3 regions of the Bradyrhizobium sp. 41S5 genome follow, and region 1 is predicted to be linked to each of the others. Evidence: predicted binding sites of a transcription regulator. Region 1 holds the regulator's gene; each other region holds the start of a gene.

Evidence for each region. The regulator LexA, encoded in region 1, represses DNA repair genes until DNA is damaged. The targets are predictions, from matches to a motif close to TGTTCNNNNTGTGTTCNG.
Region 2: a site for LexA is predicted at 2,416-2,433, ahead of HAP47_RS20450 (DUF3072 domain-containing protein). Genes of this name have one in related genera too.
Region 3: a site for LexA is predicted at 3,506-3,523, ahead of HAP47_RS28480 (ImuA family protein). Genes of this name have one in related genera too.

Annotation. Positions count from the first base shown of each region.
Region 1 is NZ_CP083721.1:4,523,770-4,529,319, forward strand. Features, by position in the region: gene HAP47_RS21670 (HAD family hydrolase) at 932-1,570, shown strand; gene HAP47_RS21675 (molybdopterin molybdotransferase MoeA) at 1,584-2,795, shown strand; gene lexA (transcriptional repressor LexA) at 3,027-3,731, shown strand; gene HAP47_RS21685 (hypothetical protein) at 3,973-4,401, shown strand; gene HAP47_RS21690 (hypothetical protein) at 4,548-4,775, shown strand; partial or broken gene HAP47_RS21695 (ComEC/Rec2 family competence protein) at 4,772-5,550, opposite strand, start outside.
Region 2 is NZ_CP083721.1:4,290,028-4,295,577, forward strand. Features, by position in the region: gene HAP47_RS20435 (ATP-dependent helicase) at 1-1,291, opposite strand, end outside; gene HAP47_RS20440 (hypothetical protein) at 1,404-1,661, shown strand; gene HAP47_RS20445 (hypothetical protein) at 1,821-2,075, opposite strand; gene HAP47_RS20450 (DUF3072 domain-containing protein) at 2,179-2,379, opposite strand; gene HAP47_RS20455 (hypothetical protein) at 2,495-2,755, shown strand; gene HAP47_RS20460 (hypothetical protein) at 2,752-3,105, shown strand; gene HAP47_RS20465 (hybrid sensor histidine kinase/response regulator) at 3,121-5,076, opposite strand; gene HAP47_RS20475 (HAMP domain-containing protein) at 5,361-5,550, shown strand, end outside.
Region 3 is NZ_CP083721.1:5,888,959-5,894,508, reverse strand. Features, by position in the region: gene HAP47_RS28490 (inorganic phosphate transporter) at 1-1,287, opposite strand, end outside; gene HAP47_RS28485 (UdgX family uracil-DNA binding protein) at 1,877-3,340, opposite strand; gene HAP47_RS28480 (ImuA family protein) at 3,595-4,389, shown strand; gene HAP47_RS28475 (Y-family DNA polymerase) at 4,280-5,550, shown strand, end outside.

The DNA of each region.
Region 1 (5,550 bases):
GCGCAAAGAAAGGCCCCAGCGAGGGGGTACACGCTGAGGCCAGAGCAACTTGTCACACTATCCTAGACCTCGCCCCAGCACTTTCTTTTGCTCCTTCGGAGTTACCGGATTCATACGGGTCGAAGACTGAACCTTATTGCTCGCTCGCGCGTATCCATAACGTCAGGATTTTGCCATTCCTCCTGGGGCTAGAACCAACGCCGCCCGTCGTATTTCAATGCGGGCGGCGTTGCGCGTTTCTGGCCTGGAACGCGAAGCGAGCTAGCGCGCCCGCGCCGCTGACATTGATGAAAGTTCCCGGGCAGGAGCCGGAACGGATGCCAACCGACGTGAGTTGGACAGCACGATCTTGAAAGACGGAGCGTCATCGCCGTGAGCCGAAAAACCCTGCAGGCACGTTCAGAGCAGGCGCTCGTCGTCGTCATTCTCAGCACCGGCGCGCTCATCGCCTACCTCGGCCTGGCGCTTACCAGGATGTGAGAGGTCTGCCCGGCAAGCAGCAAGTCGCTTGACGCCCCAAATGCCCAATCACTGATTTGCCCGACGGCGCAAGCCCCCGCGTTAAAAATATTTCGCCTTATCCGAAACAGAACCCAGTTTATGCCGCCCGTCTCACCCGATCGAGGGGCGCTTCGCGATCGTCACGAACGTGGGTCGAGATGCGGTGGACGCGCAGTGTGCAACTGACGAGTGCCCATGAAGCGGCTCCGGTTGCACCTGTGGTCATACCCCGAGCTCTCTGCCTTTACGCCGCGGCCTCTCGGCTCGAGCACCAGCGCCTCTGGAATACTGGATCACCCGCATGCGCGCGGGTGATGACACCGCGTGAGAATGGACCGAGCCGGCCAACGTCAGCACCCTGGTCGCATGCCTGCCGCACAAATCGGAGACATTGCCGGCCGCCCGCAATTCTCGTACACGGTTTCACGCAATGACCTCGCAACTCTCTCCCGATTCCGTCGACGTGCTGCTGTTCGATATCGGCCGCGTCGTGCTCGACATCGACTTCGAGAAGGTGATGGCGCACTGGGCGCGGCATGCCGGCTGCGCGCCGGCCGACCTCGCTACGCGATTTGTCGTCGACGACAGCTTCAGGCATCACGAGATCGGCCGGATCGACGACGCGGCGTTCTTCGCAAACCTGCGCCGGACGCTCGGCATCAACCTCACCGATGCGCAGTTCCTCGAAGGCTGGAATGCGATCTTCACCGGGGAGATGCCGGGAATTGCCCCCCTGCTCGCGAGCGCCGCCGTGCGGATGCCGCTCTACGCCTTCTCCAACACCAATCCGGCCCATGTCGCGCATTTCTCGGTCATCCATGCCGAGCTGCTCAGCCATTTCCGCACCGTCTTCCTGTCCTCGATGATCGGCTTTCGGAAACCCGACGCCGAGGCCTACGATCATGTGGTAAAAGCCATCGGTGTGCCGGCGTCGCGGATCCTGTTCTTCGACGACCTGGCCGCCAACATCGAGGGCGCGCGGGCGCGCGGCCTTCATGCCATCCACGTGACATCGACGGATGACGTGGCGAGGGCTCTGACTGCACTTGGTATTGAACATTTGGATTGATGGAGCTCCGAGCGTGGCCCTGATGCCGGTTGCCGATGCCCTGTCCGCCGTCCTCGCCGGCGCCGAACCGCTGCCGGAGGAGATGGTCGCGCTCGATGCCGCCTACCACCGCACCCTGGCGCGCGACCTCGCCGCGCGGCGCACCCAGCCGCCGCAGCCGATGTCGGCGATGGACGGCTATGCCGTGCGGGCGGCCGACGCTGGTGATCTGACGGCCCGGCTCAAGGTGATCGGGGAAGTCGCCGCCGGCCGGCCGTTCGAGCGGATGGTCGGCGCCGGCGAAGCGGTGCGGATCTTCACCGGCGGTGTGATCCCCGATGGCGCCGACGCCGTCATCATCCAGGAAGACACCGCCGTCGACGGCGACCACATCACGATCACGGAGGCCGCAACCGCCGGACGGCACATCCGCCCGGCCGGCGTCGACTTCCGTGCGGGCGACGTGCTGCTCAATGCCGGCAGCCGCCTCTCCGATCGCGCGCTGTCGCTGGCCGCCGCCATGAACTATCCGGAGCTCGCGGTGCACCGCCGTCCGAAGGTCGCGGTGCTGGCGACCGGAGACGAGTTGGTGATGCCGGGCTCGACGCCCGGCCCCGGCCAGATCGTCTATTCCAACGGCTATGCGCTGCGGGCGCTGGCGCGCGCCGAAGGCGCCGAGACCGTCGACCTCGGGGTTGCCGCCGACACGGTAGAAGCGACCACCGCCGGCATCCGCCGGGCCCGCGAGACCGGTGCCGACATCCTGATCACGACCGGCGGCGCCTCGGTCGGCGACCACGACCTGGTCAAGCAGTCGCTGGAAGCCGAGGGCGTTCAGATGGCGTTCTGGCGGATCGCGATGCGCCCCGGCAAGCCGATGATGCATGGCCGGCTCGGCGCGATGCGGGTGATCGGCCTGCCCGGCAATCCGGTGTCCTCCTATGTCTGCGCCTTCCTGTTTCTGGTGCCGTTGATTCGGGCGCTAAGCGGCCGAAAGACTGTCCATCATGTCCGCGCCAGCGCCCTGCTCGGCCGCGATCTCGCCGCCAACGACCAGCGCGAGGACTATCTGCGCGCGCGCCTCGAGGAGCGCGAAGACGGCACGCTGATCGCAACGCCTGTCACGCAGCAGGACTCGTCGCTGCTCGGGAATCTCGCTGCGGCACGGGCACTTCTCGTGCGTCCGCCGTTTGCGCCTGCCGCCGGCAAAGGCAGCGAATGCGAGATTCTGATGCTGCCTGAGTGAGGCTCGCACGGCCCGCCGATTGTGCGCTGCCGGATGCGTTCACCGGAAATTAAGTGGTTGCGGAACACATATCGAACATATAGTGTCCGTTCATGATTTGTTTCGAGTACTGGTGTGTACAAATGGGAGGCCGCGAGGGAGCGCTTGTGATGAGCACCGTGCTCCTGAGGTCAGGCCCCGCCTGAAAAGTCTCGGAATCGAACGACGCTACCAACCGGGGGAATACTCGAGATGCTCACGCGCAAACAGTACGAACTTCTGCGTTTCATCAATGAACGTCTGAAAGAGGCCGGCGTACCGCCCTCCTTCGACGAGATGAAGGATGCGCTCGACCTGCGCTCGAAGTCCGGAATCCACCGCCTGATCACTGCACTGGAGGAGCGCGGCTTCATCCGCCGCCTGCCCAACCGCGCCCGCGCCATCGAAGTCATCAAGCTGCCTGAGCTCTCGGCCGGCGGCGGCAACGGCCGCCGCGGCTTCACCCCGAGCGTCATCGAAGGCACCCTCGGCAAGCGCACCAGCACGCCGCCGATCGCCGAGGACGACGGCAACCGTCCGGTCGCGGTCCCCGTAATGGGCCGGATCGCCGCCGGCACGCCGATCGAGGCGCTGCAGACCCGCAGCCACACCATCAGCGTGCCGCCCGACATGCTCGGCTCCGGCGAGCACTATGCGCTGGAAGTGCGCGGCGACTCGATGGTCGACGCCGGCATCCTCGACGGCGACATGGCGCTGATCCAGCGCAACGACGTCGCCAACACCGGCGACATCGTGGTGGCGCTGATCGACGAGGAGGAAGCCACCCTGAAGCGCTTCCGCCGCCGCGGCGCGTCGATCGCGCTGGAGCCGGCCAATACCGCCTATGAAGTACGCATCCTGCCGCCGAACCGGGTCCGCATCCAGGGCAAGCTGATCGGCCTCTATCGCAAATACTGATGGCGGCGGGGAACGAGCAACACATCGGATCGTTCCTTGAATGATAGCGTAACGTGCTGTTTGCCCGATGCGCTCCGACACCTCTCACGCGGCGTCGCGTGTTTGTGATTGGGGCGTTGGGCGACCAGTCGTACAATCGCCCAGAAACGAGGAGACACTCGTTCGCTATCGTCCACTCTGGTAGAGGCCCTATGCCTCAAGGAGAGGCACTGGTCGCTACCTCGATTAGAGGAGCCATCCGATGTGTGACTATAGTCTGCACGCCGTGGCGTCGCGCCCCGCCATTGTTGGAGAGACGCTGATCACCACGACTTTCCGCGGCACGTCGACCCGCGGCTTTGCTTCGGAGACCGATCCCACTGTCGCGGTCTGCATGCTGCCGGGCACCGAGCTCGCTTTCGCCGAGAACGTTCGCTACGACAGCCGCTGGATCTGGACCAAGACGATGAACTTCCGCGTCGGGGTGTTCAACGAAGTCGAGCCCGACGTTCCCGATCGCCATCATGACGCGGTCGAATTCCCCGACGGCAGCCATGTGCTGGTGACCCAGCTCGTCGAGGGACAACGTGTCAGCGTGCTGCAATTGCCGGCACTGCATCCGCCGGTCGAGCAGAAGCCGAAGGTTGTGGAGCGGCGGCCCTCCGCATTTGCGTCGCTGTTTTTGGGTTGAGCACATCGTCGCCGCGGAATGAACCCGTTCAGCGGCGGATGACCTAAGCGATTTCGAGCGACCCCGGACGCCGGGTTCCGGGGCGCGGCTGGAGAATTGCGTCGGCGCGCGCCTTGGCGCATCATCGGGCACGGAGGACGTGCGTGGTGGTCGACAAGGTCACATGGCAAAAGGCTGGACGCGTCACGGAGCCGGGCCGCTACTTGTTCCGGTTCGGCTGGCTGACGGTGACGGCTGACGACCTGAAGGTCTGGGAGCAATTTCCCGAGGCTTCCTTCACCCTCGTCAAGAAGCCTGACGCCGGCCCTGACTCCGACGAATACCATCTCGGCCTGTTCGAGTTGCCGACCGGCCCCTCGCCCGACAACGGCTAATCTTCGCCCTGCAAATCGGTCTCGGCCGGCGTCGCATCGACGGTGGGCCGCGGCGCGCTTGCGGGGGCGCGCAACGTCGTCGCAGCCTCACCGTCGCCGGGAACCGCTGGCGACCACGGCCGGTCGATCCCTCCGGGCTTGACCGCATCGATGGCGTAGCCGTCCCTGATGCGCCGCAGCACCAGCGCGCCGTGGCGCCGCAGCCGCTCGGCATCGATCACCGAGGCCGCGCAGTCCCGCGGTGCCGGCCGTGCGGTCACGATCAGTGCCGCACGGTCGCAATCGTCGGCCAGCGCCTCGGGCCGGCTCGCCAGCGCGACGAAGGCGCCGCCGGGCCCTTGCGTCACGCAGCCGCTCGGATCGCAGGAGACGCCCTCGCCGAGCGACGCGTCCGTCGCGGTCCGCGCGTCGGCATCCGCCGCCAGCCACTCCTTGACGAGGAAGGCGTCCTTCGCGCTGTGCATCAGATGCAGCCGCCCGTCGCCGCCCCGCACCGCGACGTTGCGGCCGTCGGCGGAGACCAGCACGTCCGGCTGCGGCACCCGCACCGCCCAGACCGAGGCCGCCACCAGCAGCACCGCACCCGACCAGCGCAGCGGCGTCCGCAACAACCCGAGCAGGACGAGGCCCGCGCTTGCGACGATCAGCGGCCCGATCCCGAACGCCGCCATCCGGCCGACCGCGCCCGGGAGCGCTGCGACCCATTGCGTCACCAGGATCATCCAGTCGATGCCGAACCCCATGATCGCCCAGAACACGCCGTCGAAGCCGAACG
Region 2 (5,550 bases), 230 kb from region 1:
CGACCCGGTCGCGCGGATTGGCGGTGAAGCGCAGCAGCGCCAGCATATCCTTGACGTGCGCGGCATCGAGGAATTTGAGGCCGCCGAACTTCACGAAGGGAATGTTGCGGCGGGTCAGCTCGACCTCCAGCGGACCGCTGTGCGAGGAGGTGCGGAACAACACCGCCTGATGCTTCAACAGCGTGCCTTCCTCACGGTTGGCCAGCACCTGCTCGACGATGTAACGGGCCTGATCAGCTTCGTCGCGGATGGTGACGAGCAGCGGCTTGCGGGTCGAGGTCCGGTCGGTCCACAGGTTCTTGGTGAAGCGTTCCTTGGCGAGCGAGATGACGCCATTGGCGGCCGCCAGGATCGGCTGCGTCGAGCGATAGTTGCGGTCGAGCGTGACGATCTCGGCGGCCGGGCTGAACTGCGCCGGGAAGTCGAGGATGTTGCGCACGGTGGCGGCGCGGAACGAGTAGATCGACTGCGCGTCGTCGCCGACGACGGTGAGCCCGCGTCCCGCCGGCTTGAGTGCGAGCAGGATGGAGGACTGCAGGCGGTTGGTGTCCTGATATTCGTCGACCATCACGTGGTCGAAGCGGCCGCCGATCTCCTCGGCCAAGGCCGTATCGGTCACCATCTGCGCCCAGTACAGCAGCAGGTCGTCGTAATCGAGCACGTTCTGCCGCTGCTTGGCTTCGACATAGCCCGCGAACAATTGCTTCAACTCGCTGGCCCAGCCGGAGCACCACGGGAAGAACTGGCCGAGCACAGCCTCGATCGGCATCTCCGCGTTGACGCAGCGCGAGTAGATCGAAAGGCATGTGCCTTTGGTGGGAAACCGGCTTTCGGTGCGGGAGAAACCGAGATCGTGGCGGACCAGGTTCATCAGGTCGGCGGAGTCCTCACGGTCATGGATCGTGAAAGCCGGGTCGAGGGCGATGCGTTCGGCGAATTCCCGGAGCAGCCGCGCGCCGATGCCGTGGAACGTGCCAGCCCAATTCAGCGCATCGGTCATGACGGAGGCGCGATCGCCGAGCACGCGCCGCGCGATGCGTTCGACGCGGCCGGCCATCTCGGCGGCTGCGCGTCGCGAAAAGGTCATCAACAGGATGCGCCGCGGATCAGCGCCCGCGACGATCAGATGAGCGACGCGATGGGCGAGCGTATTGGTCTTGCCGGAGCCTGCGCCCGCGATCACCAGCAACGGGGCGCCGACGATGCCATCCGTGCCGACCCCGTGCTCGACGGCACGGCGCTGCTCGGAATTGAGCGCATCGAGATAGGCTGTGTTGGCAAGATCAGGCACGAATCACCCCCACGAAACGCTAACAGACATTGCGATTCCGTGGAGCCGGCGCACCCGCGTGGGAGCAGAGAAATTAGATTGACATTAACGCACCGCGGAGCACAACCGCGTCATGGGTGACGTTTCCAAATCCGACACGCCGCTGAAGGCGACGTTCAGAGTGCGGCTGAACGGCGAGACGGTGACACTCGCGACCGTCGGTCAGGCCTACCGCTTCATCAGCAATCTCAGCGCCGTCGAATGGATGGAGTTCCGCTCACTGCATGACGACGCGCTGGTCGCGCTGGAACGCGCGGCCGGTAACGCCATGCTGACGGTGCAAGCAACCTCCGCGCTGCGAATGCTGTTCGTCCGCGCCAAATTGCTTTGAAAAGAATGGGCCGCCTTGGCCCTCCGCGGCGGCCCGAGAGTGCGGCCGAAGCGCATTGCGCACCCGGCCGTCGCGTGTACCGCCGTTACCTTGTTTGCGGCCATAACGAACGGGCCTTACGAAAGGCGCGCCGATTCGGCTGTAGCTGCAACACCACAATCAGTGGCCGACGTCGTCGACGAGGCGGTCATACACAAGGGCAGAGCGCAGATTCATCGTTGCGATCTTCAAATAGCCGGGTTCGCGCATGGCGTTGTTGAACATCATGATCGCCGTCTTCCAGTACCCGCGTTCGCGCTGATCCGCGTTCAATGCTGACAGGTAATCCGCCGCGTCGCCAACGGTCGCGAGTGTTCGCCCGTCTTTCAGCATGATCGGGAACGCAAGCGGCGACCGCTTCTCCAGTTCCAGCACGAAGGGCTCCCCCAAAAGGCAAACAGCAATAACAGAACAGACCTAGCTGCGCCGCTATATCAAAGCCTTAAGGGAGTGTCCGGCCTGGTCCGGGTTGGGCGGTTCAGAAGGAATCCGCCAGTGCGATCTCCGCCCTGAGGGCATCGATGCGCCGTTCGGCCTCCTCTGATGTCAGGTCGCGCGCGTACTGGTTCGGCTGATAGGCCTCCTCGGCCAGGGTCCTCAACCGCAGCGCCTGGGCACGCGACATCAGCCCGCCCAGCCGCTCCGCAACCCCGCCAAATCTCACCGCTGCCATGCTCATCGCTCACCTCGCTTGCCTGAACGTGACTTGACAATATGTTCTATTTTTGTTCTAAGAAGCCATGGACAATAAAATTACTGAAATTCGTCGCAAGATCAGCACTTTGCGGGCTGAGATGACACTGGTCGAAGCGTCGATCCGGGATCAGGTCAACCGCGATCTGGATTGCAGCGAAGCGTCATACCGGCTGATGGCGATGCGCGCCGAAGTGACCGAGCTCATCAGCCGGTGGAAGGCCGCCGGCGGCGGCGAGCGCCTCCCCGCGGTGCGGGAGCGGTTGAGCCGAAGCTTTGCGGATCGCTCCGTTGTGACCGGCAAGCCGGCTCCCGACAAATCGGACAAGGGCAGGCTCAGGCCCAGCAACGCGAGGGTTTGATCGGTCCGCCCGAACAGGACAGCGCGCCACCCACCGGGCTGGAGCCGAAATCTGGTTTCGAGGCGGGAACCCTGACCGCGGGTGGGCATTTCCTTGTGGTGAGAGCCAACGCCATAGCATCGCCCAGCGCCATGATCGCCGATCCGACCGCGCCACCGCGGGCATCGATGAATGACGATCGCAGTCCGTTGCTGACGCTGATCTCCTGCATCAGCTGCATCAGGACGATGCGGCTTGAGAGCAGCTCTCCGGGCAGCGAGGGCAAGGACATCCTTCAATATCGCTGCGAACAATGCAGCCGCATCGAACGGGTGCAATTGGTGCGGCGAACCTGGCCAGCGGACCGTTAGCCCTCCGTTTGAAAATTATGACCGCGCTCTCGCTTTTCTGGGCACATCTTCATTTGCCGGGAGATCGTCCGACACGCTTTCGGAGCGTTGCCCCGTCAGCTTCGAGAGTTCGCGGCTGAGGTCGTGAATGTGGTACGGCTTGCGCAGGACTGGAAAGTCGGACCGCACGTCGCGCGCACTCTCGCTGTAGCCCGTCGTCAGCAGGATCGGCAGCTCGGGCCTCCTGTCCCGGATCGTGCGCGCCAACTTCAGCCCATCCATCTTGCCGGGCATCACGATGTCGCTGAACACCACATCGATCCCGTTGGCGTCGATTTCCGATAAGGCAGCCTCTGCGCTCGAAGCCCAGCGCACAGTGTAGCCGAGCTGTTCGAGCAGGCCGGTGCTCGCATCCGCGACGGCCGGATTGTCCTCGATCAACAGGACCGTCGCTGAGCCGCGGACGCTGTGGCCCGCGGTCGTACCCGTTGCGGCCGCGGTCCCGCGCGGGAGGTAGATGCTGACCGTGGTGCCCTTGCCAAGCGTGCTTGCAATCTCGATCCGGCCGTCGGCCTGGTGCGCGAAGCCGTGGACCTGGGACAGTCCGAGGCCGGTCCCTTTGCCGATCGGCTTGGTGGTGAAGAACGGGTCGAAGACCTTGCTCAGCACATCCTGGGGGATGCCTTCGCCGGTATCGGCCACGCCGACGGCCACCTCGGTGGTTGCGGGTACGTTTCGGGCCGAGACCGTCAGTGTACCGCCACTAGCCATCGCGTCCCGCGCATTGACGACAAGGTTGATCAGCGCGGTCTCAAACTCGTTGGGGTCAACGAAGACCGGCCAGAGATCCGGCTCGATCTCCATGTTCAGCTTGATCGCGCCGCCGAGCGCGCTGCTCAGCACCTCGCGCACCGCGGTGATCCTGTCGGCGACATGGATGGTCTGCGGGTTGACGCTCTGGCGGCGCGCGAAGGTGAGCAGTTGGCTGGTCAGGGATGCGGCGCGCTCGGATGCGGTTTCGATCGCGCTCAGGGCAAGCTGGCCACGCTCGCTCGTCACCTCGCGCTTGATCCGGTGCAGATTGCCCGAAATGATCATCAGCAGGTTGTTGAAGTCGTGCGCGACGCCGCCGGTCAATTGGCCCAGCGCATCCATCTTCTGCGATTCCGCCAGTTGTCGCTGCACCAGTTCGAGCTTCTGCTGCGCCTCGCGCCGCTCGGAAATGTCCCGCGTGATCTTGGCAAAGCCGACCAGGCTGCCGTCGCTGTCGCGGATCGGGTCGATCACGACGCTGGCCCAGAAGAACGAGCCGTCCTTGCGGACGCGCCAGCCATCCTCCTCGTAGTGCCCGGTCTCTTCCGCGATCTTGAGCGCACGGGCCGGCTTGCCCACGGCCTGGTCGGCCGGCGTGTAAAACCGCGCGAAGCTCTGGCCGATGATTTCGCCGGGCGAATAGCCCTTGATGCGTTCGCCGCCGGCGTTCCAGTTGGCGACGATGCCCTCCGGCGTCAGCATGTACAGCGCGTAGTCGGTGACATTGCTCACCAGCAGGCGGAACTGGCTTTCGCTGGCCGCGAGATCCGCGCGGGCCTGCCGGCGCTCGGTGATGTCGCGGGTGACCATCGCGTAGCCGACGAGCTTGCGCTTCTCGTAGATGGGATCGATGACGATAGAGGCGTAGAATTGCGAACCATCCTTGCGGACGCACCAACCCTCCGCCACGGCATGCTTTTCTTTCCGCGCCATTTGCAACGCTTTCGCGGCAAGTCCGGATGCGCGGTCGTCCGCGGTATACAAGAGTGCGAAGTGCTTGCCGAGGATCGCCTTAGCCGGATAGCCGGTGATGCGCTCGGCGCCCTTGTTCCAGTTGATCACCCGTCCATCGGGGGCGAGCGTGCAAATCCCATAGTCAATCGCCCCTCCAACCAACAGCTGGAAGCTGCGCTCGCTTTCGAAGATGCCCCGCTTGAGCTGGTCTGATTTCTTAACCATCACCAATCCTGCCAACGCCGGGAACGTTCCGGCGAGGCCAATGTTCCAATGCGGATCAAATGCGCCGATCGGGCCCAAGCAATACGAACGGCTTACGCTACTGCGCAAGAAGTTCCAATGCGCATTGGAACTTTTGGTTCCATTCGCGATTAAGCCCCTCGGTTTGCGTCACAAATCGCGGTTTTGGCGTTTTCCCGCTTGAATAGATTAAGGGCAGTCATTCTTATGGTCACACTGGCTCCTCCGAGTCCCTGGATTCGTAGCCAGCGCGTAGGGGAAATTACATGACCGATCTCGGTTCGCCGCCTCGTCCCCGTGCTGAAACACGCCGCGCCCAATCATCGAACGGAAGCCTCGATTCCTCGCACGACCTGCTGCAATCGCTGCAGGCGATGCGCGGTGGCGACTTCTCGGTTCGGATGCGTGGCGACTATCTCGGTATCGACGGCAAAATCGCGGACGCCTTCAACGAAA
Region 3 (5,550 bases), 1.4 Mb from region 1:
GAACTTCACCCAGCTCGGGATGAACTTGGTCGCGGCATCGAGCGAGCCCTTGTACTCGTTCAGCGTGGCGACGTCGGCCGCGGTCAGTTCGGCTTCCTTGTCCTTCATCAGGAAGCGGATCGCCTCGGACGCCAGGTACATGTCGTTACGGGTGTTGCCGACCGCATCAGCCGGGAACTTGGCAAGCGAGCCATACTGGGCAACCTGCTGGCCGATGTCGCGCACCAGCACCGCGAGCGACGGATAGGTGCCTTCGTTGATCTGGTGCTGCGCGACATAGTTGGTCACGGCCGGGCGCGGATTGCCGATCACATTGTAACCGGCGGCCTTGCCTTCGATGACCTTGCTGGCCGAGGTGGAGTGCGCGGCGAACTGCTCGATCTGGCTCGCGGGCAGCGCGCGGTTCAGCGCGTAGGCGGTCGGCACGGTGCCGATCAGGATCAGCATGATCAGGCCCATGCCCTTCTGACCGTCGTTCGAGCCGTGGAAGAAGCTGACCAGCGTGCAGGTCAGGATCAGGATGCCCCGGATCCACCATGGCGGCGGCTGGTTGCCGACCGGCTCGCCGAACAGCGCCGGCGTCGCGCGCGCCAGCACGATCTTGAGGATGTAGAGCAGGCCGGCGGCGAGCGCGAAGCCGAACAGCGGTGACAGCAGCAGCGCCTTGGCGATGTTGGTCGCCTGCGACCAGTCAACACCGGAGGTGCCGTCGCGGCCGCGCAGCAGCGCGTTGGTGATGCCGACGCCCATAATCGAACCGATCAGGGTGTGGGAGCTCGATGCCGGCAGGCCGAGCCACCAGGTGCCGAGATTCCAGATGATGGCGGCGATCAGCAGCGCGAACACCATCGCAAAGCCGGCGCTGGAGCCGACCTGCAGGATCAGCTCGACCGGTAGCAGCGACACGATGCCGAACGCGACGGCGCCGCTCGAGAGCAGCACGCCGAACAGGTTGAACATGCCCGACCAGACCACGGCGATATGCGCCGGCAGCGAGCGGGTGTAGATCACGGTGGCGACCGCGTTAGCGGTGTCGTGGAAGCCGTTGACGAATTCGAAGCCGAGCGCGATCAGCAGCGCAACGAACAGCATGATGTAGGGCAGGAACGACGTGACGCGCGTGCCGGTGGCGTCGACGTCGGCATAGATGCTGTAGGCAACGAACAGCAGCGCGGCCGCAACCACGCCCATATAGATCACCCCGGTCATGGGGTGGAAGCCCTTGTCGAGGTCCGGACCCTTTTTCAGGGCGGGCTCGATCGAGCCGGGTAACGCCATATCGCTCATGGTAAACTCCTGTCCCAATGCCTCCGATTTTGATCGATGCATATGACAGGCAATTGAAATCCGCCCCGTGAAGTGAACCGGCCACCCAAAACGGTGGACATCCCGCCGAATTGTTGTGCAACGCATTGAAGGTCCACGGGCCTTCGCGGCCTCGTGGCAATCTTCAGCAACAGACGATCACCGATCGCGCAATGATCGTGACTGAAGTCACCTTCCGGGTTTCGCGGAGCGAGACATGCCGGAAGGCGAGGACGCCGGCGGCGAGGCGTCGGGCCGGCGAAGCCGCGCCACCGGAAATCGAGGTCACCGGAAAATCCTGGCTACCAGGAATTCAAATAACCAGAAATCCAGCGGGTGCGCGGACGCGTGAGGAGGGGAGCATTGCGAGATGAGGTGGCGCGCCGCACGATTGGGGCTAGCAAACCGCGCAGCGCGCCCACCTCAGGTACGTCATGGCGTGAACATGACGCCCGATACCTGTGGAACACGTCACAGTACCACGGATCAATTAAAGGTTGTAGGTATTTGTCAGCACCAGAAACAATTTCACGTTGAAGTGTGGTCCCCGGTTCCGCCGGGTTGGCGCAACTCAGGCCGCGCGGGCCGGATTGCGCAACTGATCTGCGGCAATTTTCAGGTCGTCGATAAAGCGCTGATATTCCAGCGCTTTGGCTTTCTCGTCGGGCAGCCGCAACAGGTAGGACGGGTGGACCGTGACGAGCACCTTGGTTCCGTCGTGATCGATCAGGCGGCCGCGGTTCTTGTTGATCGGGGTGATCTTGCCGAGCACGCTCTGCGCTGCGGTGGCACCGAGCGCCACCACGAGTTCCGGCTTGATGGCGTCAAGCTCGCGCGCGTACCATTGACGGCAGGCGCGGATCTCCGGCGTGCCCGGCTTCTGATGCAGCCGGATCTTGCCGCGCGGCACGAATTTGAAGTGCTTCACCGCGTTGGTGATGTAGACCTTGGCGCGCGCGATGCCGGCGTCCTGCAGCGCGCGATCGAGCATCTGCCCGGCCGGTCCGACAAAGGGATGGCCTGCGAGATCTTCCTTGTCGCCGGGCTGCTCGCCGACCAGCATCAGCGACGCGTCTTGCGGCCCTTCGCCGAACACGGTCTGGGTTGCGTCCTTCCACAGCGGGCAGGCGCGGCAATCGGCTGCCTCTTCGCGCAAGGCAGCGATCGTGTCGCGAACTTGCATCTCTTGAATCTGCTTGTCTTTGACTTGCTTGTCTCGGGCTTGCTTGCGGGCCATCGGCTCATCCTGCGGCTTCAGCGGCGCGGCCGCCTTGCGTGCAATGAAGGGGCCGCTGGTCATGCGCATGGCGTCTTCGATCAGCGGCTTAATGATTGAGTCCTCGGGCAGGTTCCTCCAATAGGCCTGCGGCATCTCCATCACTTTCAGCCGCGCGGGATTGAAGAGGCCGTTGTCATGACGCCGCCAGGCCTCCTCGAGCCGATCCTCGCTCGGCACCTCGGATTTGGCGATGCCCGGCGAGATCGAGATCGCGTGCCCGTCCCAATGCGCGCAGACGTCGGGGGTCAGGATCGACCACGGCATGTCGGCGAAGCGGCCGGCGAAGAAAGGTGCGGCGAACTCGACGATGCGATGCTCCGGCTCGAACCAGGCGACGTAATGCGCCGTCCGCTCGCGGCCGATCTCGCGGAAGCGAAGCTGTGCGTGCATCCTGTCGATGTCGCCATAGACCGCGCGCGCCATTGCGTGGACCTCGGCGACGTCAGGATCATCAGTCGCGCTGAGCAGATCGTGATGGCTGCGCAGCCGCCACAGCAGGCGATAGAGCAGGGCGAAGCGCTCGTCATTGCGATGCAGGATCGTGGCCTTTGCAAGCTCGACGAATATGGCTGTCACGTTGAATCGCGCCTGTGGCGCATCGGGCAAGTCATTCACGCAGGAGGCTGACGACAGTTCGTCGTCCTTGCGTACGGTCCACGTGGCCTCCGCAGGCTTCACGTCATTCAGCGCCAATCGCCGCGCGGCCTTGCGCCAGCCCTCGAAATCGGTGTCGTTGTCGAGCACGATGATGCGCATGCGATTGCTCCGTTTCCGTCACGCCGCCATTTTGGGGCCTGCGCGCCTGACTTGCGGAAGAGCAGGGCCCATCCGGTTCGGCGGCTGCTGAATCCCATTGATTCCATTCATGAATCGATGGGCTCACCAATCCGATTGACTCCGTGGGCCCTGTTAGCTTTATATTAGAACATATCATGAACAAATGGGCCAGTCCCTGGTTCTCTGTTCTGGTCAGTGACGGCCTCAAATTTTCAGGTGGAAGGAGCGGCGCAATGAATGGCGCACGCACGGGTACGCTTGCGTCTCTGCGCGGCAGCATCGCACGCATCGAGGCGCCATCGGAGGCAGCGATGCCGAACCGCATCGCGCTTGGACATGCCAGCGCGGACGCGATGCTGCGCGGCGGGCTTGCACCGGCCGCGCTGCACGAGGTGTTCGCAGCCGGCCATCAAGGCGGCGCGGCGACCGGCTTCATCGCCGGGCTCGCCGGACGGGTGTCAGCGCGCAAGCCGCTGGTCTGGGTGCGGCAGGATTTTTCCGATCGCGAAAACGGCGCGCTGTCGATGCGCGGGCTGGCCGAGCTCGGCCTCGATCCGCGCCTCCTGGTCACCGTGCGTGCCGCCGATGTCGACAGCGGCCTGCGCACCGCGGCCGATGCGCTCGCCTGCGATGCGCTCGGCGCGGTCGTGCTCGAGATCTGGGGCCATGCGCGCCAGCTCGATCTCGTCGCCAGCCGCAAATTGACCTTGGCCGCGCAAGCCTCCGGCGTCACCGCGCTGGTGCTGCGGATCGCGGCGACAGCGATCCCCTCGACCGCGGAGACGCGCTGGATCGTGCGGGCGGCGCATTCGCCGCCAGGCAATGCCGCAAGCGCCTGGGGCGCGCCGCGCTTCGAGGCCGAACTCGTACGCAATCGTCATGGCCCGGTTGGGCGATGGATCATGGAATGGAAATGTGATGAGTGCCAATTCAGTGAACCGTCGGCGTATCCTCAGCCTGTGGCTGCCACGCCTGCCCATCGACCGCATCAAGCGCAAGCTCGCGCAGGACATCGCCTCGCAAGCTGACGCGTATGAGGTGGATAAACCTTCAGGTGAGGCGAGCACATTGGCAGGGCTCTCTCCCCCCTTGCGGGGGAGAGTTGGAGAGAGGGGTACCACGGACACCGGCGTATGTGGCTTACCCCTCTCCCTGACCCTCCCCCGCAAGGGGGGAGGGAACCCGTCCGCTCATGCGTCCCTCACGAATGGGGCAAGTAGCGACCTCCCCAGCGTCGTGGTCGCAAAGGACCACAACGCGATCCTGCTGCACGCGATCGACGAGGCGGCGGTGCGCGCCGGGCTGTCGATCGGGCTGCCGCTCGCCAATGCCCGGGCGATCTGCCCGGAGCTTACGGTCTACGACGCAGACCCCGCCGCCGATCTGAAGACGCTGAACGACATCGCCGACTGGTGCGACCGCTTCACGCCGCTGGTCGCGCTCGATCCGCCTTACGGCCTGTTTCTCGACATCACCGGCTGCGCGCATCTGTTCGGCGGCGAGCGCGCGCTGCTGCAGATCGTCACCAATGCGCTGAGCCGACGCGGCTTTGCCGTCAGTGCGGCGATTGCCGGCACCTCGATCGCGGCGCGCACGCTGACGCGCTACGCCTCGGGGCAGATCGTAGCCAGCGGCGCGGAGGCAGAGGCGGTCGGTCCGCTGCCGGTGTCGGCGCTCGGCGCCGATGCCACGGTCACCACCGGCCTGCGCCGCGCCGGCCTGAAGACCATCGGCGATGTCGCCTCGCGCGCGCCGCATGAGATCTCGGCGCGGTTCGGCTCGGCCTTCACCACCCTGCTCGGTCACGCGCTCGGGCAGGGCGATGCCCCGATCAGCCCGCGCAAGCCGCTGCCCGATTACATCGTCGAGAAGCGTTTTCCCGAACCCATCGCAACCGACACCGTGATCGCGCTGACGCTCTCAAGCCTCGCCAAGACGCTGGTTGCGGCGATGGAGAAGCAGGGCAAGGGCGCGCGGCAGCTGGAAGCGAGCTTCTTCCGCACCGACGGAGCGGTGCGCACGATCATGGTCGAGACCGGACGGCCGGTGACGCGGCCGGAGATGATCGACCGCCTGTTCCGCGAGCGGCTCGATGCGCTCAACGATCCGCTCGATCCCGGCTTCGGCTTCGATCTCATCCGCCTCGCCGCGGGGCGTACCGAGATCGTGGTGCAGCAGCAGCGCGACCT